Regions from separate parts of the Spirillospora sp. NPDC127506 genome, predicted to be linked through region 3. Evidence: riboswitches for the same ligand, from Rfam matches in the RefSeq annotation. Region 3 holds a riboswitch; each other region holds the start of a gene.
What was found. A riboswitch is a leader RNA that binds a small molecule or an ion and turns the genes downstream of it on or off. The one in region 3 is predicted to bind cobalamin.
Positions count from the first base shown of each region.

Region 1: another riboswitch for cobalamin. It lies ahead of cobN (cobaltochelatase subunit CobN); the one in region 3 lies ahead of cobN (cobaltochelatase subunit CobN).
Region 2: another riboswitch for cobalamin. It lies ahead of metE (5-methyltetrahydropteroyltriglutamate--homocysteine S-methyltransferase); the one in region 3 lies ahead of cobN (cobaltochelatase subunit CobN).
Region 4: another riboswitch for cobalamin. It lies ahead of cobN (cobaltochelatase subunit CobN); the one in region 3 lies ahead of cobN (cobaltochelatase subunit CobN).

Region 1 covers NZ_JBEORG010000047.1:31,850-36,846, forward strand. The annotation lists gene ABTW95_RS30700 (precorrin-2 C(20)-methyltransferase) at 1-338, opposite strand, end outside; gene ABTW95_RS30705 (precorrin-8X methylmutase) at 338-958, opposite strand; gene ABTW95_RS30710 (ferredoxin-like domain-containing protein) at 955-2,151, opposite strand; cobalamin riboswitch at 2,224-2,345, shown strand; gene cobN (cobaltochelatase subunit CobN) at 2,400-4,997, shown strand, end outside.
Region 2 covers NZ_JBEORG010000002.1:306,576-311,572, forward strand. The annotation lists gene metE (5-methyltetrahydropteroyltriglutamate--homocysteine S-methyltransferase) at 1-2,105, opposite strand, end outside; cobalamin riboswitch at 2,203-2,408, opposite strand; gene ABTW95_RS04105 (SDR family NAD(P)-dependent oxidoreductase) at 2,671-3,459, shown strand; gene ABTW95_RS04110 (hypothetical protein) at 3,666-4,085, opposite strand; gene ABTW95_RS04115 (RNA polymerase subunit sigma-70) at 4,297-4,997, shown strand, end outside.
Region 3 covers NZ_JBEORG010000043.1:12,719-17,715, forward strand. The annotation lists gene cobN (cobaltochelatase subunit CobN) at 1-2,675, opposite strand, end outside; cobalamin riboswitch at 2,730-2,864, opposite strand; gene ABTW95_RS29885 (ferredoxin-like domain-containing protein) at 2,937-4,064, shown strand; gene ABTW95_RS29890 (precorrin-8X methylmutase) at 4,061-4,681, shown strand; gene ABTW95_RS29895 (precorrin-2 C(20)-methyltransferase) at 4,681-4,997, shown strand, end outside.
Region 4 covers NZ_JBEORG010000064.1:10,404-15,400, forward strand. The annotation lists gene cobN (cobaltochelatase subunit CobN) at 1-2,093, opposite strand, end outside; cobalamin riboswitch at 2,125-2,331, opposite strand; gene ABTW95_RS33710 (ferredoxin-like domain-containing protein) at 2,343-3,464, shown strand; gene ABTW95_RS33715 (precorrin-8X methylmutase) at 3,461-4,081, shown strand; gene ABTW95_RS33720 (precorrin-2 C(20)-methyltransferase) at 4,081-4,997, shown strand, end outside.

The DNA.
Region 1 (4,997 bases), on a different contig from region 3:
CCGTAGAACAGCGGGTCGCCCTCGCTCAGCACCACGACGGTCCGCCCCGCGTCGAGGTGCGCGGCGAGCCGGGCGGCGCAGTCGGCGTAGAAGTCGTCCAGCGCCCCCTGGTAGCCGCCCGGGTGGCCGGTCGCCTCGGTCGTCACCGGGTAGACGAGCTGCTCCTCGACCTGGCCGTCCCGCAGGTACGGCGCGGCGACCGACCGGGCGATGCTGCGCCCGTGCCGCGCGGAGTGGTAGGCGACCACGTCGGCGCCGCCGATCAGCCGCGCCGCCTTCACCGTGACCAGTTCCGGATCGCCGGGGCCGACGCCCACGCCGAACAGCCGCCCCGCCATCACTCCGCCTCACTGGCGACGGCGTTGACCGCCGCCGCCGCCATCGCGCTGCCGCCGCGCCGCCCGCGCACCGCCAGGTGGTCGAGGCCGCTCGCGGCGAGCGCCTCCTTGGACTCGGCGGCGCCGATGAACCCGACCGGGATCCCGAGGACCGCCGCCGGCCGCCCCGCGCCCTCCTCGACCAGTTCCAGCAGCCGGAACAGCGCGGTCGGCGCGTTGCCGATCGCGACGACCGCGCCGTCGAGCCGGTCGCGCCACAGCTCCAGCGCCGCCGCGCTCCGCGTGGTGCCGAGCCGCGCCGCCAGCTCCGGCACGCCGGGATCGCCGAGCGTGCACACGACCTCGTTGCCGGCGGGCAGCCGCTTCCGGGTGATCCCGGACGCGACCATCCGCGCGTCGCACAGCACCGGCGCGCCGCCCAGCAGCGCCGACCGCGCCCGCTCCACCACCCCCGGCGACCACACAAGGTCCTGGACGAGGTCGGTCATCCCGCAGGCGTGGATCATCCGGACCGCGACCCGCGCCACGTCGTCCGGCAGGCCCGACAGGTCGGCCTCCGCGCGGATCGCCGCGAACGACCGCCGGTAGATCTCGGCGCCGTCCCGGACGTAGTCGATCACCGCTGCCCCTCCGCCGTCTCCGCCCCCACCGTCTCCGCCCCCACCGTCTTCAGCACGACCGGGCCGCGCGGCGTCCCGCACTTGCGCTCGCAGCCCGCCCAGTGCACGGGGGTCGCGGGGGCGCGCTCCAGCCCGCCGACCCACCGCCGCGCCTCGCCCTGCACGTCACCGCGCGACTTCGCGCATCCGGGGCTCCCGGTGCACGCCGACACCCCGACCCAGGGCGACGCCGCATCGACCGCGAACCCCGCCGCCCCGAGTTCCTCCGCGACCCGGCCCACCGAATCCGAGCCGAGGTCCCGCACCACGACGCTCCGCCAGGGGGTGACCCGCACGTCGTCCGCCGCCTCCGCGAGTGCCCCGGCCTGCGCACCGGACATCCGCCCGAGCGGAGGCACGGCCTCAAGCGCGGTGAGCCCGCCGCGCTGCGGGATGGCCCCCGCATACGGGCGGCGCGGCTCGGGAAGTTCGCGGATTTCGCCGAGTTCCGCCCCGAACCGTTCCGTGAGCCGTTCCGCGACGAGCCGCGGCCCGTCCGGCACCTCCGCCAACCGCCACGCGTCACCGCGGACGTCGAGGAACGCCTCCGCGGCCGCCACCAGCAAATCGATCGCACCGGCACTCACACCGGCACTCACGCCCGCACCCGCACCGTCCATGGACGGCCGATCGCCGGCCGGTACGCCGAACAGCAATGGCGAGTCGGCGAGGCGGAGGCCGGCCGGGGTGCAGGTCAGGTCGGCGCCGAGGGCCGCGACGTCGCCCGTGCCGTCGTCCAAGGCGAACAGGAAGCGGCCGGGAAGCCCGGCGAGCCGGGCGTTCGCGCACAGCGCCAGATCCAGCGCGGTGACCAGCGGGTCCGTCGCCAGGGTGCCGTGGACGCCACGTCCCCCTAACGGGGAGGCCACGATGTTGCGGACCCGTTCGTGGGACGGCGAAGGCAGCAGGCCCGCCGCCTCCAGGCGTCCCGCGAGCCGCCCCGGATCGCGGACGCCGCGCAGCTGCAGGTTGCCCCGCGACGTCAGTTCGATCACGTCGCCGCCCAGCTCCCGGGCCGCGGCGCCGAGCACCCGGAGCTGCGCGGACGTCACCGCGCCGCCCGGGACGCGGACGCGCGCCAGCGGCCCGTCGGCGGCGTCGTGGGTGCGCAGCGCGCCGGGGCACGCGTCGGCGCGGGCTCTGACATTCGGCACGGGGAGGATGTTAACCGCACTTTGCGGGCGGGCCGCGCTGCCGTACTGTTCTCCCCAGGCGATGGCAATGGGAGGAAGCCGGTGCGAATCCGGCGCGGTCCCGCCACTGTGACCGGGGAGCGAACCCCGCTGGAGGCCACTGTCCGCACGGACGGGAAGGCCGGGGCGAGCGTCGATCCGGGAGCCAGGACACTCCTGCCGTCGCGACACCCGCGACCGGGGCGAGGACCCCAGGGGGAGGAACGGCCGTGTCCGCCGACACCGTGCTGCTGCTGTCGACGTCCGACACCGATCTGCTGAGCGCGCGAGCGTCCGGCGCCGCCTACCGGCTCGGCAACCCGGCGCGGCTCGCCGTGGACGACCTGCCCGCGCTGCTCGACGGCGCCGCCCTCGTCGTCGTCCGGCTGCTCGGCGGGCGCCGCGCCTGGGAGGACGGCCTCGACGCGCTGCTCGCGGGGCCCCGCCCCGTCGTCGTCCTCGGCGGCGAGCAGGCCCCCGACGCCGAGCTGATGGAGCTGTCCACGGTCAGCGGCGGCGTCTGCGCGGAGGCCCACGCCTACCTCGCGCACGGCGGGCCGGGCAACCTCGCCGAGCTGCACGCGTTCCTGTCCGACACCGTGCTGCTGACCGGGCGCGGGTTCGCGCCGCCGGCGCCGGCCCCGGCGTGGGGGCTGCTCGAACGCGAGCCCCGCACCGCCGAGGGCCCGCTCATCGCCGTGCTGTACTACCGCGCCCACCACATGGCCGGGAACACCGCGTTCGTCGAGGCGCTGTGCGCGGCCGTCGAGGACGCCGGCGGCCGCGCGATGCCCGTCTTCTGCTCCTCGCTCCGCACCGCCGAACCCGCGCTGCTCGACACGCTCGGGCGGGCCGACGCGCTGGTCGTGACCGTGCTCGCGGCGGGCGGTTCGCGCCCCGCGGCGGCCGGGGCGGGCGGCGACGACGAGGCGTGGGACGTGGGGGCGCTCGCCGCGCTGGACGTCCCGATCCTGCAGGGCCTCTGCCTGACGACGAGCCGCGCCGACTGGGAGGCGAGCGACGACGGCCTGTCCCCGCTGGACGCCGCGTCGCAGGTCGCGATCCCCGAGTTCGACGGCCGCGTCATCACCGTCCCGTTCTCGTTCAAGGAGGTCGACGAGGACGGCCTCACCGTCTACCGGGCCGACCCGGAGCGGGCGGCGCGGGTCGCCGGGATCGCCGTGCGGCACGGCCGGCTCCGGCACACGCCCCCCGCCCGGCGCCGCGTCGTGGTGATGCTGTCGGCGTACCCGACCAAGCACTCCCGCGTCGGCAACGCCGTCGGGCTCGACACCCCGCTGAGCACCGTCCGGCTGCTGCGCCGCCTCGAACAGGACGGCTACGACCTCGGCGAGGGCTTCCCCGGCGTCCGCGAGCAGGACGGCGACGCGCTCGTGCACGCCCTCATCGCGGCCGGCGGCCAGGACGAGGACTGGCTCACCGAGGAGCAGCTCGCGGGCAACCCGGTCCGCATCTCCGCCGCGTCCTACGAGCGCTGGTACCGCACGCTCCCCGAGGAGCTGCGCGGGGAGATGGAGCTGCACTGGGGCCCGCCGCCAGGGCAGCTGTTCGTGCAGGACGGCGACATCGTCCTCGCCGCCCTCCGCGCCGGGAACGTCGTCGTGATGGTGCAGCCGCCGCGCGGCTTCGGGCAGAACCCCATCGCGATCTACCACGACCCCGACCTGCCGCCCAGCCACCACTACCTGGCCGCCTACCGGTGGCTGTCGGACGAGTTCGGCGCGCACGCGATCGTGCACGTCGGCAAGCACGGCAACCTGGAGTGGCTGCCCGGCAAGGCGGCGGGCATGTCGGCGTCGTGCGGCGCCGACGCCGCGCTCGGCGACGTCCCGCTGATCTACCCGTTCCTCGTCAACGACCCGGGGGAGGGGACGCAGGCGAAGCGGCGCGCGCACGCCGTCCTCGTCGACCACATGGTCCCGCCGATGGCCCGCGCCGAGACCTACGGCGACATCGCCCGCCTCGAACAGCTCCTGGACGAACACGCCGCCATCGCCGCGATGGACCCGGCGAAGCTGCCGGCGATCCGCGCGCAGATCTGGACGCTGATCCAGGCCGCCAGGCTCGACCACGACCTCGGCCTGGACGACCGCCCGCACGACAGCGAGTTCGACGACTTCCTCCTGCACGTGGACGGCTGGCTGTGCGAGGTGAAGGACGCGCAGATCCGCGACGGCCTGCACGTGCTCGGCGAGGCGCCGGAGGGCCGGACCCGCGTCGACCTGGTGCTGGCCATGCTCCGCGCCCGGCAGATGTGGTCGGGGCGCGAGACGCTGCCCGGCCTGCGCGAGGCGCTCGGCCTGTCCGAGGACGGCTCCGCCGGCCTCGCCGCCGTCGACGCGGCCGAGGCCGCCGCCCGCGACCTCGTCCAGGCCATGGAGGACGCGGGCTGGGCCGCGGACGCGGCCGCCGTTGCCGCCCGGCGGGTCCCCGCCGAGCGCCGCGGCCTCGTGGCCCGGGTCCTGGAGTTCGCCGCCGCCGAGGTCGTCCCGCGCCTGGCCCGGACGTCCGACGAGATCGACCACGTCCTGCACGCCCTCGACGGCGGCTACGTCCCGGCCGGGCCGAGCGGCTCGCCGCTGCGCGGCCTCGTCAACGTCCTGCCGACCGGCCGGAACTTCTACTCGGTGGACCCGCGCGCCGTCCCGAGCCGCCTCGCCTGGGAGACCGGGCAGGCGATGGCCGCCTCGCTCCTCGACCGCTACCGCGCCGACCACGGCGGCGAATGGCCGCGCTCGGTGGGCCTGTCGGTGTGGGGGACCAGCGCGATGCGCACCGCCGGCGACGACGTCGCGGAGGTGCTGGCG
Region 2 (4,997 bases), on a different contig from region 3:
CGCAGCGCGCGGCGCAGGTTCTCCTCGATCTCCTCGGCGGACGGGACGCGCGGCGAGTGGATGTCGTACACGCCGGGCCCGATGCCGTTCTCGTACCCGGCGGCGCGCAGGTCGCCGACCAGCTCCATGCGCGAGCGGGCCGCCTCCACGCTGGTGACGTCGGCGTCCAGCGCCCCGATCGCGCCGATGATCTCGCCGAACTCCGAGTAGCACATGTGCGTGTGGATCTGGGTGGTGTCCTGGACGCCGGACGTGGCCAGCCGGAACGCGCCGACCGCCCAGTCGAGGTAGGCGGCGCGGTCCTTCCGCTTCAGCGGCAGCAGCTCGCGCAGCGCGGGCTCGTCCACCTGGATGACGCGGATCCCGGCCGCCTCCAGGTCGGCGATCTCGTCCCGGATCGCGAGGGCGACCTGCAGGGCGGTCTCGGCGAGCGGCTGGTCGTCGCGGACGAACGACCAGGCGAGCATCGTCACCGGCCCGGTCAGCATCCCCTTGACCGGCTTGCCCGTCAGCGACTGCGCGTACGCGGCCCACTCGACGGTCATCGGGCGGGGCCGCGAGACGTCGCTGTGCAGGATCGGCGGCCGCACGTAGCGCGACCCGTACGACTGCACCCACCCGTGCTCGGTCGCCGCGTACCCGTCGAGCTGCTCGGCGAAGTACTGCACCATGTCGTTGCGCTCGGGCTCGCCGTGCACGAGGACGTCCAGGCCGAGGTCCTCCTGGAGCGCGATGACGCGGGCGATCTCCCGCTTCATCGCGGCGACGTACTCGTCCTCGCCGATGCGCCCGGCGCGGCGGTCGGCGCGGATCCGGCGGATCTCGGCGGTCTGCGGGAACGAGCCGATCGTGGTGGTCGCGAGATCGGGCAGGCCGAGCGCCTCCCGCTGCGCGGCGTACCGGACGGCGTGCCCGCTGCGCCGCGTCTCGCCCACCGACCCGAGCCGCTCGCGGACCGCCCGGTCGACACCGGCCTCCGGGAGCGGCGCGGCCTCCTGGACGGGGGCGTCCTCCCGCAGGGCCCGCCCGATCGCGACGACCTCGTCGACCTTCTGCCGCGCGAACGCGAGCCGCCCGCGGACCCGCGGGTCGAGCGCGGTCTCCCGGTCGAGGTCGAGCGGTACGTGCATCAGCGAGCAGGACGTCCCGACCACGATCTGATCGACGAGCCCCAGCACGGACGCGCACGTGGACAGCGCCTTCCGTACGTCGGTGCGCCAGACGTTCCGCCCGTCGACAACGCCCGCCACGAGCGTCTTGCGCGGTAGCCCGCCCACCGATGCGAGCACGTCCACGTTGCCCGGCCCGGCGACGAAATCGAGCGCGACGGCCTCCACGCGGCTCCCGGCCAGCACGCGCAACGCGTCCGCCTCGATGGCGCCGAAGTAGGTGGCGACCATCAGATGCGGCCGGCAGCTCAGCTGCCCGAGCCGCGCATAGGCCCGCGCCAGCGCGCGGATCTCCTCCTCGCCGCGGTCTTCGACGAGCGCGGGCTCGTCCAGCTGCACCCACTGCGCGCCCGACCCCGCCAGCCGCTCCAGGATCTCGGCGTACACGTCCACGAGCCCGTCGAGCAGCTCCAGCGTCCGGAATCCCGGCGCCGACGGCTTCGCCAGCAGCAGATAGGTGAGCGGCCCGATGAGCACGGGCCGCGTCTCGATGCCGAGCGCTTTCGCCTCCCGGTACTCGGCGAGCGGCTTGGCGGCTGCGCCGTCCGCCAGCCGGAACCGCGTGTCCGGCCCCAGCTCGGGGACGATGTAGTGGTAGTTCGTGTCGAACCACTTGGTCATTTCGAGCGGCGGGACGTCCTGGACGCCGCGGGCCATGGCGAAGTACCGGTCGAACCCGTCCAGGTGCCGGTACCGCTCGGGGACGGCGTCGACCAGCACGCTGGCGTCGAGCATCTGGTCGTAGAACGAGAAGGTGTTGGACGGGATCGCGTCGACGCCGGCGTCGCGCAGGCCCGTCCACACCTCGGCGCGCAGCTCGGCGCCGGTCCTGCCGAGGTCGTCGGCGCCCGCCCGTCCCGCCCAGTAGTTCTCGGTGGCGACCTTCAGCTCCCGGTCCGCCCCGATTCGGGGGTATCCGAGGATCGTCGTGTTCATGGCGGCTTCCCTCGCTGTGCCACGGGCGACCCCGGGAACGGCGCGACGACGGGCCGCCGCCGGGCCTTCCCGCGAGGCCGCAGACCACCGCGCACCGGCCGGTGCGCGGGCGGAGGCAGGTCTTCGGACTCGCGGGCACCGCCTCTTCGAGGCGTCCTACTGGCCGTCGCTTCCCAGGCCGCGCGGGCCCAGTGCATATGACGGCGGTCGTTCCCGCTCACCGCTGCGGGGCAGTCCCGGACTCGCACCGGGTTCCCTCTTACGACACTCAAATCGAGCGAACCATCCGCACCACACACCCTACCCACCTCCCACCGCCCGCCCCCGCGGAGTGGGCGGCCGCGCATGGTACAGACGACCGGCTGACCAAGGGAGAGACCCAGCGCGGCTGCGTGACGTTCGAAGTCGGCAAGAAGGCGACGATCGAACGCATCCGCTTCGCCGCGTCGTCCGGCTTCGGCTCCGCCGCCGAATGGAAGGTCGGCTAGTGCCGCCCACCCGGCCGTGAACGGGCGCCGTCGGGCAGGGTGATCATGGGGGCGTTCCGGAATTCGAGGAGGTCCCTGTGCGGCGGAGTTATGTGGTCACGGGCGGTGGACGCGGTGTCGGGCGCGGCATCGTCGAGCGGCTGGTCGCGGACGGCGGCAAGGTCGTCGTGGTCGAACTCGATCCGGCGGCTCTGGAATGGGCGGACGGCCCGGTGATCCCGGTCGTGGGAAGTGCGGCGGAGGAGGACGTCGCCGAGCGCGCGGCCGATCTGGCGCAGGAGGCCGGGACGCTGACCGGGTGGGTGAACAACGCCGCCGTTTTCCGTGATGTGCCTTCACCCTCGGCGGGCGAGATCCTGGATCTGGTCGCGCTCAACTTCAACCCGGCGGTGGTGGGGTGCGTGACCGCCGTCCGCCGTTTCCTGGAGGCCGGGACGGGCGGCGCCATTGTGAATGTCTCGTCCCATCAGGCGCAGCGCCCGGTGCGGGGATCGCTGCCTTATGCGACGGCGAAGGCGGCCATTGAGGGGCTCAGCCGGGCCATGGCCGTCGATTACGGGCCGCATGGCGTCCGCACGAACGTCGTGGCCCTGGGCTCGATCACGACCGGTCGCTATGAGGCGTTCCTGGAAAACCAGGCGCCGGAGGAGAGGGCGCGAATCGAGGAGGAGATGCGGTTGCTCCATCCCCTGGGCCGGGTCGGTCGTCCGGCCGAGGTGGCCGCGGCCGTCGCGTACCTGCTCTCGGACGAGGCGAGTTTCGTGAACGGCGCCGTCCTGCCCGTGGACGGCGGGCGGCACGCGGTCGGCCGGGACCCCGAAGAAGTCCGTGTTTTCCCGGACGACCTGCAGAAACGCGAAAAGTAGGACGCGCCGGCGCCGGGCCCGGTTGACAGCAGACCCAGAGCTGGCCAGGACCTCCCGACCGGCGCGGGATACCGGTACAAATAGGGATTCCATTCCAACCGGCTCGCCGACAAGTGCTCCCGGGGGAAGAAGGGCTCTTCGAAGTACTGCTGACCTTTTCCGCACCGCGGCTCGGCCCTCGCACACGGGGCCGGGCCGCGGTCTTTTCAAGCGGTTTTCGCCTCGGTGACGGCCTCGCGCAGGGCGGCGAGGAACGCCTTGCCGTCGGCGTCGTCGCCGAGGCCGATGTGGAATGAGGAGGGTTCCGGGCTTCCGGACCAGCGTCCGGTCGCGCTGACTCCCGTGTCGAGGCCCCCGGCGAGCGGCGAGCCGATGCTCACGTCCTCCAGCCTGATCGACAGGACGTGGACGCCCCGCTGCTCTCCGGCCACCGCCACCACCAGGTAGCGCGGCAGCAGGAGCGCGATCGTCGTGTGCTCGGTGTCCGGGTCGCCCGATTTCGTCAGCCTCGCCAGCAGGCCCGGCCGCTTCAGCCGGACGCTGCGGGTCGCGCAGCACCGCACCGCGGCGCCCAGCACGTCCCCGAGCTGATGCTCCTCGGCATGCGCGGTGATCGCGTCCCGCACCGCCGGGTCGAGACTCCCGGGCTCGCATCGCCTGCTTGAGCGTTCGTAAAGCCGATCCATCCCCACCTCCGAGATCGGTCCAACCCTATTGGCGGCGGCGCTCCCCGCCGGGCCATCGGCCCCGGCCGGTCGTCCAGCCGTCCGAGTGATGAGTTGTCGCGCCCGGACCCGTCACACCTACGACGGGACACGACGGGGAAAGGATGACGTGATGGGTGCGGACACGCGGCTGAAGGAGCTGGGCGTGAGCGGGCTGGACGAGGTCGACGAGCCGGCGTTCTCGGGGCTCGCGGAGCGGCACCGGCGGGAGCTGCACGTGCACTGCTACCGGATGCTCGGGTCGTTCGAGGACGCCGAGGACACCGTGCAGGAGACGTTCCTGCGCGCCTGGCGGCGGCGGGAGACCTTCGAGGGGCGGTCGACGATCCGGGCCTGGCTGTACCGGATCGCCACCAACGCCTGCCTCGACCTGCTCGCCAAGCGCCGCCCGGAGCCCGCGGCCGGCGGCGAGGTGCCGTGGCTGCAGCCCTACCCGGACCGGCTGCTCGACGAGCTGCCCGCGGGCGACGCGGACGGGCCGGAGGGCGCCGCCCTCGCGCGGGAGACGATCGAGCTGGCGTACCTGGTCGCGGTGCAGCACCTCGCGCCGCGCCCGCGGGCCGTGCTGATCCTGCGGGACGTGCTCGGCTGGCCGGCGAAGGACGTCGCGGAACTCCTCGGCGACTCGGTCAACTCCGTGAACAGCGCGCTGCAGCGCGCCCGCGCCGGCATGCGGGAGCACCTGCCCGCCGAGCGGCAGGACTGGACCGGCGGCGAGGAGGACGCCGCGACCCGCGAGCTGGTGCGCCGCTTCACCGACGCCGCCGTGGCCGTGGACGTGACCGGGCTCGCCGCCCTGCTGCGCGAGGACGT
Region 3 (4,997 bases):
TCGGTGATGCGGCGGGATGCCTCGTCCCAGCGGGGTCGGACGCCGAGCAGCGCGAGCACTTCTGCGATGTCGTCGCCCGCGGTGCGCATCGCGCTGGTCCCCCACACCGACAGGCCGACCGAGCGCGGCCATTCGCCGTGGTCGGTGCGGTAGCGCTCCAGCAGCGAGTCGGCCATCGCCTGCCCGGTCTCCCAGGCGAGGCGGCTGGGCACGGCGCGCGGGTCCACGGAGTAGAAGTTGCGGCCGGTCGGCAGGACGTTGATGAGCCCGCGCAGCGGCGACCCGCTCGGGCCCGCGGGGATGTAGCCGCCGTCCAGGGCGTGCAGGACGTGGTCGAGCTCGTCCGGTGTGCGCGCCAGGCGCGGGACGACCTCGGTGGCGGCGAACTCCAGGACGGGGGCCACCAAGGCGCGGCGCTCGGCCGGGACGCGCTGCGCGACTTCGGGGACGGCGTCCACGGCCCAGTCCGCGTCCTCCATGGCCTGGACGAGGGCGCGGGCGGTGGCCTCGGCGGCGTCCACGTCGGTGAGTCCGGCGGTGCCGTCCTCGGTGAGGCCGAGCGCCTCGCGCAGGCCGGGCAGCGTCTCCCGGCCCGACCACATCTGCCGGGCGCGGAGCATGGCCAGCACCAGGTCCACTCGTGTGGAGCCGGTCGGCGCCTGCCCGAGGACGTGCAGGCCGTCGCGGATCTGCGCGTCCTTCACCTCGCACAGCCAGCCGTCCACGTGCAGCAGGAAGTCGTCGAACTCGGTGTCGTGGGGGCGGTCGTCGAGGCCGAGGTCGTGGTCGAGTTTGGCGGCCTGGATCAGCGTCCAGATCTGCGCGCGGATGGCGGGGAGCTTCGCCGGGTCCATCGCGGCGATCGTGGCGTGCTCGTCGAGGAGCTGTTCGAGGCGGGCGATGTCGCCGTAGGTCTCCGCGCGGGCCATCGGCGGGACCATGTGGTCCACCAGGACTGCGTGGGCGCGGCGCTTGGCCTGCGTCCCCTCGCCGGGGTCGTTGACGAGGAACGGGTAGATCAGCGGCACGTCGCCGAGGGCGGCGTCGGTGCCGCACGACGCCGACATCCCCGCCGCCTTGCCGGGCAGCCACTCCAGGTTGCCGTGCTTGCCGACGTGCACGATCGCGTGCGCGCCGAATTCGTCGGACAGCCACCGGTAGGCGGCGAGGTAGTGGTGGCTGGGCGGCAGGTCGGGGTCGTGGTAGATGGCGATCGGGTTCTGCCCGAAGCCGCGCGGCGGCTGCACCATGACGACGACGTTGCCGGCGCGCAGGGCGGCGAGGACGAGGTCGCCGTCCTGGACGAACAGCTCGCCGGGCGCCGGGCCCCAGTGGCGCTCCATCTCCGCGCGCAGGTCGTCGGGGAGGGTGCGGTACCAGCGCTCGTAGGACGCGGCGGAGATGCGGACGGGGTTGCCCGCGAGTTGCTCTTCGGTGAGCCAGTCTTCGTCCTGGCCGCCCGCCGCGATGAGCGCGTGGATGAGCGCGTCGCCGTCCTGCTCGGCGACGCCGGGGAAGCCTTCGCCCAGGTCGTAGCCCGCTTCGGCGAGCCGGGCCAGCAGCCGGACGGTGCTCGCCGGGGTGTCCAGGCCGACGGCGTTGCCGACCCGGGAGTGCTTGGTCGGGTACGCCGACAGCATCACCACGAGGCGGCGGGCGGGCGGCGGGGTGTGCCGCAGGCGGCCGTGCCGTACGGCGATCCCGGCGACCCGCGCGGCGCGCTCGGGGTCGGCGGCGTAGAAGGTGAGGCCGTCCTCGTCGGTCTCCTTGAACGAGAACGGGACGGTGATGATGCGGCCGTCGAACTCGGGGATCGCGACCTGCGACGCGGCGTCCAGCGGGGACAGCCCGTCGTCGCTGTCCGCCCAGGCGTCCCGGCCGGTGGTGAGGCAGAGGCCCTGGAGGATCGGGACGTCCAGGTCGGCGAGGGCGCCGACGTCCCACGCTTCATCGTCGCCGCCCGCGCCGGCCGTCGCGGGCCGCGCCCCGCCCGCCGCGAGGACCGTCACCACCAGCGCGTCGGCCTGGCGGAGCGTGCCGAGCAGTTCGGGCTCCGCTGTGCGCAGCGACGAGCAGAAGACCGGGAGCGGGCGTCCGCCCGCGTCCTCGATCGCGGCGCACAGCGCGTCGACGAACGCGGTGTTCCCGGCCATGTGGTGGGCGCGGTAGTACAGGACGCCGACGACCGGCCCTTCCGTGGCGCGGGATTCGCGCTCCAGCAGGCCCCAGGTCGGGGTGGGGCGCGGCGGCTCGAAGCCGCGGCCGGTCAGCAGCACCGTGTCCGACAGGAAGGCGTGCAGTTCGGCCAGGTTGGCGGGGCCGCCGTGCGCGAGGTAGGCGTGCGCGTCGGCGCACACGCCGCCGCTCACCCCGCCGCGGAGGCTCGACAGCTCCATCAGCTCGGCGTCGGGGGCCTGCTCGCCGCCGAGGACGACCACTGGGCGGGGGCCGGCGAGCAGCGCGTCGAGGCCGTCCTCCCAGGCGCGGCGCCCGCCGAGCAGCCGGACGACGACGAGGTGGGTGCCGTCCACCAGCGCCGGGAGGTCGTCGACGGCCAGCCGCGCGGGGTTGCCGAGGCGGTAATTGGCGCCGGAGGCGCGCGCGCTCAGCAGGTCTGTATCGGACGTGGACAGCAGCAGGACCGTGCGGCCCTGCCCGGACGTGTCGGTGGACACGGCGGATCCTCCCCCTGGGGTCCTCGCCCCGGTCGCGGGTGTCGCGACGGCAGGAGTGTCCTGGCTCCCGGATCAGTGCTCGCCCCGGCCTTCCCATCCGCCCCTCGGAGAGGGGCGGACAGTGGCCTTGAGCGGGGTTCGCTCCCCGGTCACAGTGGCGGGACCGCGCCGGATTCGCACCGGCTTCCTCCCATTGCCATCGTCTACGCACGAGACTACGGCAGCGCGGGGCCGCCTGGAAACTGTGGTTTCATCCTCCTCGTGTCGAATGTCAAGCGGGCGGGACGGCCACGTGCCGACGCCTGCCCCGGAGCGCTGCAGACCCATGACGCGGCCGACGGCCCGCTGGCGCGGGTCCGTACGCCGGGCGGCGCGGTGTCATCCGCGCAGCTCGCCGTGCTCGGCGCAGCCGCCCGCGAGCTGGGCGGCGACGTGATCGAGCTGACCTCCCGCGGCAACCTCCAGCTGCGCGGGGTGCGCGACCCGGCGCGGCTCGCGGACCGGCTGGCGGGCGCCGGGCTGCTGCCCTCGCCGTCGCACGAGCGGGTGCGCAACATCGTCGCGTCCCCGCTCGGCGGGCGCGGGCCCCGCGGCGTCCTGGCGACGGACACGCTGGTCACGGCGCTCGACCGGGCGCTCTGCGGCGTCCCGCGGCTGGCGGGGCTGCCGGGCCGGTTCCTGTTCGGGTTCGACGACGGCAGCGGCGACATCGCGGCCCTGGACGCCGACGTCGCGTTCGGGCCCGCCGCTCTCCGGCTGGCCGGGACGCCGCTCGACCTGGACCTCGGCGGGGATCCGGTCGCGGCGATGCTCGCGGCCGCGGGGGCGTTCCTCGACGTCCGGAAGGACGCCTGGCGACTGGCGGAGGTGCCGGACGGGGTGCGGCTGGTCGCCGCGAAACTGGGTGGGACACCCCTGGACGACCCGAAAGTTTCGGTGCCGGGACCCGCGTACGCGGGTTTCATCGAGCAGCGGGACGGGAGGGTCGCGCTGGAGATCGTCCCGCCGCTGGGGCGGCTGTCCGGGGCCCAGGTCGGAGCGCTCGGCGAGACGGCGGGCGACCCCGGCGAGGTGCGGATCACGCCGCGGCGGAGCGTCGTCCTGCGCGATCTGGACCCGGGCGAGGCGAGGGTGAGCGCCGCGAAACTCGCGGAGGCCGGCTTCGCGGTCGACGCCGCCTCGCCCTGGGTCGGCGTCACGGCCTGCACCGGGAGCCCCGGCTGCGCGAAGTCGCGCGGCGACGTCCAGGGCGACGCACGGCGCTGGGTCGTCGGCCTGGAGCGCGCCCCAGAGACTCCCGTCCACTGGGCGGGATGCGAGCGACGCTGCGGGATGCCCCGCGGCCCAGTCGTCCTGAAGATGGCGGGACCGAGGGAGGAACAGCGGTGATCGACTACGTCCGGGACGGCGCCGAGATCTACCGGCGGTCCTTCGCGACCATCCGCGCGGAGGCCGACTTGTCGGGTCTGCCGGACGACGTGGCGCGGGCCGCGGTCCGGATGATCCACGCCTGCGGCATGACCGACCTCGTGGACGACCTGGCGTGGTCGCCGAAGGTCGCGGAACGGGCACGGGCGGCGCTGCTGGACGGCGCACCGATCCTGTGCGACGCGCGGATGGTCGCGTCCGGGATCACGATGGCGCGGCTGCCGGCCGGCAACGAGGTCGTGTGCACGCTGGGCAACCCCGGCGTCCCGGACCTGGCGGAGCGGCTCGGCACTACGCGCAGCGCGGCGGCGCTGGAGCTGTGGCGCGACCGGCTGGACGGCGCGGTGGTGGCGATCGGCAACGCGCCGACCGCACTGTTCCGCCTGCTCGAACTGGTGGCGGAGGGCGCGGGACGCCCCGCGGCCGTCATCGGGATCCCGGTCGGCTTCATCGGCGCGGCCGAGTCCAAGGACGCGCTCGCCGCCAGTGGCCTGGAACACCTGACCGTGCGCGGGCGGCGCGGCGGCAGCGCGATGACGGCGGCGGCGGTCAACGCCGTCGCCAGTGAGGCGGAGTGATGACCAGACCCGGCACCGGACCCGCAACCGGACGGCTGTACGGCGTGGGCGTCGGGCCCGGCGACCCCGAACTGGTCACGGTGAAGGCGGCGCGGCTGATCGGCGCGGCGGACGTGGTCGCCTACCACTCCGCCCGCCACGGCCGCAGCATCGCCCGCTCGATCGCGGCGCCCCATCTGCGCGAAGGGCAGATCGAGGAGCCGCTGCTGTACCCGGTGACCACCGAGGCGACCGACCACCCCGGCGGCTACCGGGGCGCGCTCGACGAGTTCTACGCCGACTGCGCCGGCCGGCTCGCCGAGCATCTCGACGCGGG
Region 4 (4,997 bases), on a different contig from region 3:
AGGCCGGGCAGCGTCTCCCGCCCCGACCACATCTGCCGGGCGCGCAGCATCGCCAGCACCAGGTCCACCCTGGTCGAGCCGGTCGGTGCCTCGCCGAGGACGTGCAGCCCGTCGCGGATCTGCGCGTCCTTCACCTCGCACAGCCAGCCGTCGACGTGCAGGAGGAAGTCGTCGAACTCGGTGTCGTGGGGGCGGTCGTCCAGGCCGAGGTCGTGGTCGAGTTTCGCGGCCTGGATCAGCGTCCAGATCTGGGCGCGGATCGCGGGCAGCTTCGCCGGGTCCATCGCGGCGATGGTGGCGTGCTCGTCGAGGAGCTGTTCGAGGCGGGCGATGTCGCCGTAGGTCTCCGCGCGGGCCATCGGCGGCACCATGTGGTCCACCAGGACGGCGTGCGCGCGGCGCTTGGCCTGCGTGCCCTCGCCGGGGTCGTTGACCAGGAACGGGTAGATCAGCGGGACGTCCCCGAGCGCCGCGTCCGTGCCGCACGAGGCGGACATGCCCGCCGCCTTGCCGGGCAGCCATTCGAGGTTGCCGTGCTTGCCGACGTGCACGATCGCGTGCGCGCCGAACTCGTCCGACAGCCACCGGTAGGCGGCCAGGTAGTGGTGGCTGGGCGGCAGGTCGGGGTCGTGGTAGATCGCGATGGGGTTCTGCCCGAAGCCGCGCGGCGGCTGCACCATCACCACGACGTTCCCGGCGCGGAGCGCGGCGAGGACGATGTCGCCGTCCTGGACGAACAGCTCCCCGGGCGGCGGACCCCAGTGCCGCTCCATCTCCACCCGCAGATCACCGGGGAGGGTACGGTACCAGCGCTCGTAGGACGCGGCGGAGATGCGGACGGGATTGCCCGCGAGCTGCTCTTCGGTGAGCCAGTCCTCGTCCTGCCCGCCCGCCGCGATGAGCGCGTGGATGAGCGCGTCGCCGTCCTGGCCGTCGACGCCGGGGAAGCCTTCGCCCAGGTCGTGGCCCGCCTGCGCGAGCCGGGCCAGGAGCCGGACGGTGCTCGCCGGGGTGTCCAGGCCGACGGCGTTGCCGACCCGGGAGTGCTTGGTCGGATACGCCGACAGCATCACCACAACGCGGCGCTCCACGGCCGGGGTATGCCGCAGGCGGCCGTGCCGGACGGCGATCCCGGCCACCCGCGCGGCCCGCTCGGGGTCGGCGGCGTAGACCGTGAGGCCGTCCTCGCCGGTCTCCTTGAACGAGAACGGAACGGTGATGATGCGCCCGTCGAACTCGGGGATCGCGACCTGCGACGCGGCGTCCAGCGGGGACAGCCCATCGTCGCTGCGCTCCCAGTCGGCCCGGCCGGTGGTGAGGCACAGGCCCTGCAGGACCGGGACGTCCAGCGCGGCGAGGGCGCCGACGTCCCACGCCTCGTCGTCGCCGCCCGCGCCGGCCGTCGCGGGCCGCGACCCGCCCGCCGCGAGGACGGTCACCACCAGCGCGTCGGCCTCGCCGAGCGTATCGAGCAGCGCCGGCTCGGCGGTGCGCAGCGACGAGCAGAACACCGGGAGCGGTCGTCCGCCCGCGTCCTCGATGGCGGCGCACAGCGCTTCGACGAACGCGGTGTTCCCGGCCATGTGGTGGGCGCGGTAGTAGAGGACGCCGACGACGGGCCCGTCCACGGCGCGGGAGCCGCGCTCCAGCCGGCCCCAGGTCGGGGTGGGGCGCGGGGGCGCGAAGCCGCGGCCGGTCAGCAGCACCGTGTCCGACAGGAAGGCGTGCAGCTCGGCCAGGTTGCCGGGCCCGCCGTGCGCGAGGTAGGCGTGCGCGTCGGCGCACACGCCGCCGCTCACCGTCGACAGTTCCATCAGCTCGGCGTCGGGGGCCTGCTCGCCGCCGAGGACCACCACGGGCCGGGGCCCCGCGAGCAGCGCGTCGAGCCCGTCCTCCCAGGCGCGGCGCCCGCCCAGCAGCCGGACGACGACCAGATCGGTGCCATCCAGCAGCGCGGGCAGGTCGTCCACGGCCAGCCGCGCGGGGTTGCCGAGCCGGTAGACGGCGCCGGACGCGCGGGCGCTCAGCAGATCGGTGTCGGACGTCGACAGCAGCAGGACGGCGCGCTCCTGCGCATGCGTGCCAGCGGACACGGCTGAACCTCCCCCTGGGGTCCTCGCCCCGGTAGCGGGTGTCGCGACGGCAGGAGTCTCCTGACTCCCGGATCAGCGCTCGCCCCGGCCTTCCCGTCCGCGTCGGACAGTGGCCTCAAGCGGGGTTCGCTCCCCGGTCACAGTGGCGGGACCGCGCCGGATTCGCACCGGCTTCCTCCCATTGCCATCGCCTGGTGAGAAGAGTACGGCAGCGAGGGCCGCCTGCAAACTGTGGTTAACATCCTCCCCGTGCCGAATGTCAACGTGCCGAGCGTCAACCGGGCGGGACGCGCCGACGCCTGCCCCGGAGCACTGCAGACCCACGAAGCCGCCGACGGCCCGCTGGCCCGGGTCCGCACGCCGGGCGGCGCGGTCTCCGCCGCGCAGCTCGGCATGCTTGGCGCCGCCGCCCGAGAGCTGGGCCGCGATGTGATCGAGCTGACCTCCCGCGGCAACCTCCAGCTGCGCGGCGTCCGGGACCCGGCGGTGCTCGCGGAGCGGCTGGCGGACACCGGGCTGCTGCCCTCGCCGTCCCATGAGCGGGTGCGCAACGTCGTCGCCTCCCCGCTCGGCGGGCGCGGGCCGCGCGGCGCCCTCGCCACGGATCCGCTGGTCACGACGCTCGACCGGGCCCTGTGCGGCACGCCGCGGCTGGCCGGGCTGCCGGGCCGGTTCCTGTTCGCGTTAGACGACGGCACCGGCGACATCACCGGCCTGGACGCCGACGTCACGTTCGGCCCGGACGGTCTCCGGCTGACCGGGACGCTGCTCGACCTGGCGTCCGGTGATGATCCGGTCGGGGCTATGCTCGCGGCGGCGGAGGCTTTCCTCGACGTCCGGGAGGACGCGTGGCGGCTCGCCGAGGTGCCGGACGGCATACGGCTCGTTGCCGAGCGACTGGGCGGGACACTCCGAGAGAGTTCGGCGCCTTCGGCCCCCTCGTCCCCGTACGCCGGGTTCATCGAGCAGCGTGACGGGCTGGTTTCGCTTGAGGCCGTGCCTCCGCTCGGACGGTTGTCCGGAGCGCAGGCCGAGGCGCTCGCCGATACCGCTACGGAGGTCCGGGTGACGCCGTGGCGAAGTGTCGTGCTACGCGACCTTGCCGAGGCGCGGGCGGTCGCCGCGAAGCTTGAGGCGGCGGGCCTGGTGACCGATGCCGCGTCGCCGTGGGTCGGTGTGACGGCCTGCACGGGAAGCCCCGGCTGCGCGAAGTCGCGCGGCGACGTCCAGGGCGAGGCGCGGCGCTGGGTCGGCGGCCTGGACATCGCCCCAGAGACTCCCGTCCACTGGGCGGGATGCGAGCGACGCTGCGGGATGCCCCGCGGCCCGGTCGTCCTGAAGATGGCGGGACCGATGGAAGGGCAGCAGTGATCGACTACGTCCGGGACGGCGCCGAGATCTACCGGCGGTCCTTCGCGACCATCCGCGCCGAGGCCGACCTGTCCGGCCTGCCGGACGACGTCGCGCGGGCCGCCGTCCGGATGATCCACGCCTGCGGGATGACCGACCTCGTGGACGACCTGGCGTGGTCGCCGGAGGTCGTGCGGCGGGCGCGGGCCGCACTGCTGGACGGGGCGCCGATCCTGTGCGACGCGCGGATGGTCGCGTCCGGGATCACGCGGGCGCGGCTGCCCGCCGCCAACCCGGTCGTGTGCACCCTGGGCGAGCCGGGCATGCGCGAACTCGCGGCGCGGCTCGGCACCACGCGGAGCGCGGCGGCGCTGGAGCTGTGGCGCGACCGGCTGGACGGCGCGGTGGTGGCGATCGGCAACGCGCCGACCGCGCTGTTCCGGCTGCTCGAACTGACCGAAGAGGGCGCAGGACGTCCGGCGGCCGTCATCGGGATCCCGGTCGGGTTCATCGGCGCGGCCGAGTCCAAGGACGCGCTCGCCGCGAGCGGCCTCGACCACCTGACGGTGCGCGGCCGGCGCGGCGGCAGCGCGATGACGGCGGCGGCGGTCAACGCCATCGCCAGTGAGGCGGAATGATGACCGGACGGCTGTACGGCGTGGGCGTCGGGCCCGGCGACCCCGAACTCGTGACCGTCAAGGCGGCGCGGCTGATCGGCGCGGCGGACGTGGTCGCCTACCACTCCGCCCGCCACGGCCGCAGCATCGCCCGCTCCATCGCCGCGCCCCATCTGCGCGACGGCCAGATCGAAGAGCCGCTGGTGTACCCGGTGACCACCGAGACGACCGATCATCCGGGCGGCTACCGGGGCGCGCTCGACGAGTTCTACGCCGACTGCGCCGCCCGCCTCGCCGAACACCTGGACGCCGGCCGTGATGTCGTCGTGCTCAGCGAGGGCGACCCGCTCTTCTACGGCTCCTATATGCACCTGCACAAGCGGCTCGCACCCCACTACCCGGCCGAGGTGGTCCCCGGCGTCACGTCGCTGAGCGCGGCGTCGGCGGCGGCGGGGCGTCCGCTGGTGGAAGGCGAGGAGACGCTCACCGTGCTGACCGGCACGCTGCCCGGCGACGAACTGGCCGAGCGGCTGCGCGGCGCGGACGCAGCGGCCGTCCTCAAGCTCGGCCGGACGTTCGGCAAGGTCAGGCAGGCCTTCGAGGACGCGGGACGGCTCGGCGACGCACGGTATGTGGAACGGGCCGCCACCGACCGGCAGCGGGTCGCGCCGCTCGCCGAGGTCGACCCGGCGGAGGTCCCGTACATGTCCCTCGCCCTGCTGACCAGCCCGGCGGACAGGTCGTTCGAGGCCCCGCCGCCGACCAGACCGGAGCGATCCGGCGGCGTCACCGTCGTCGGGCTCGGCCCGGCCGGGCGCCCCTGGCTCACCCCGGAGGCGCAGGACGTCCTGGCGTCGGCCACCGACCTCGTCGGCTACGGTCCGTACCTCGACCGAGTCCCGGCGAACGCGCGGCAGCGGCGGCACGCGTCGGGCAA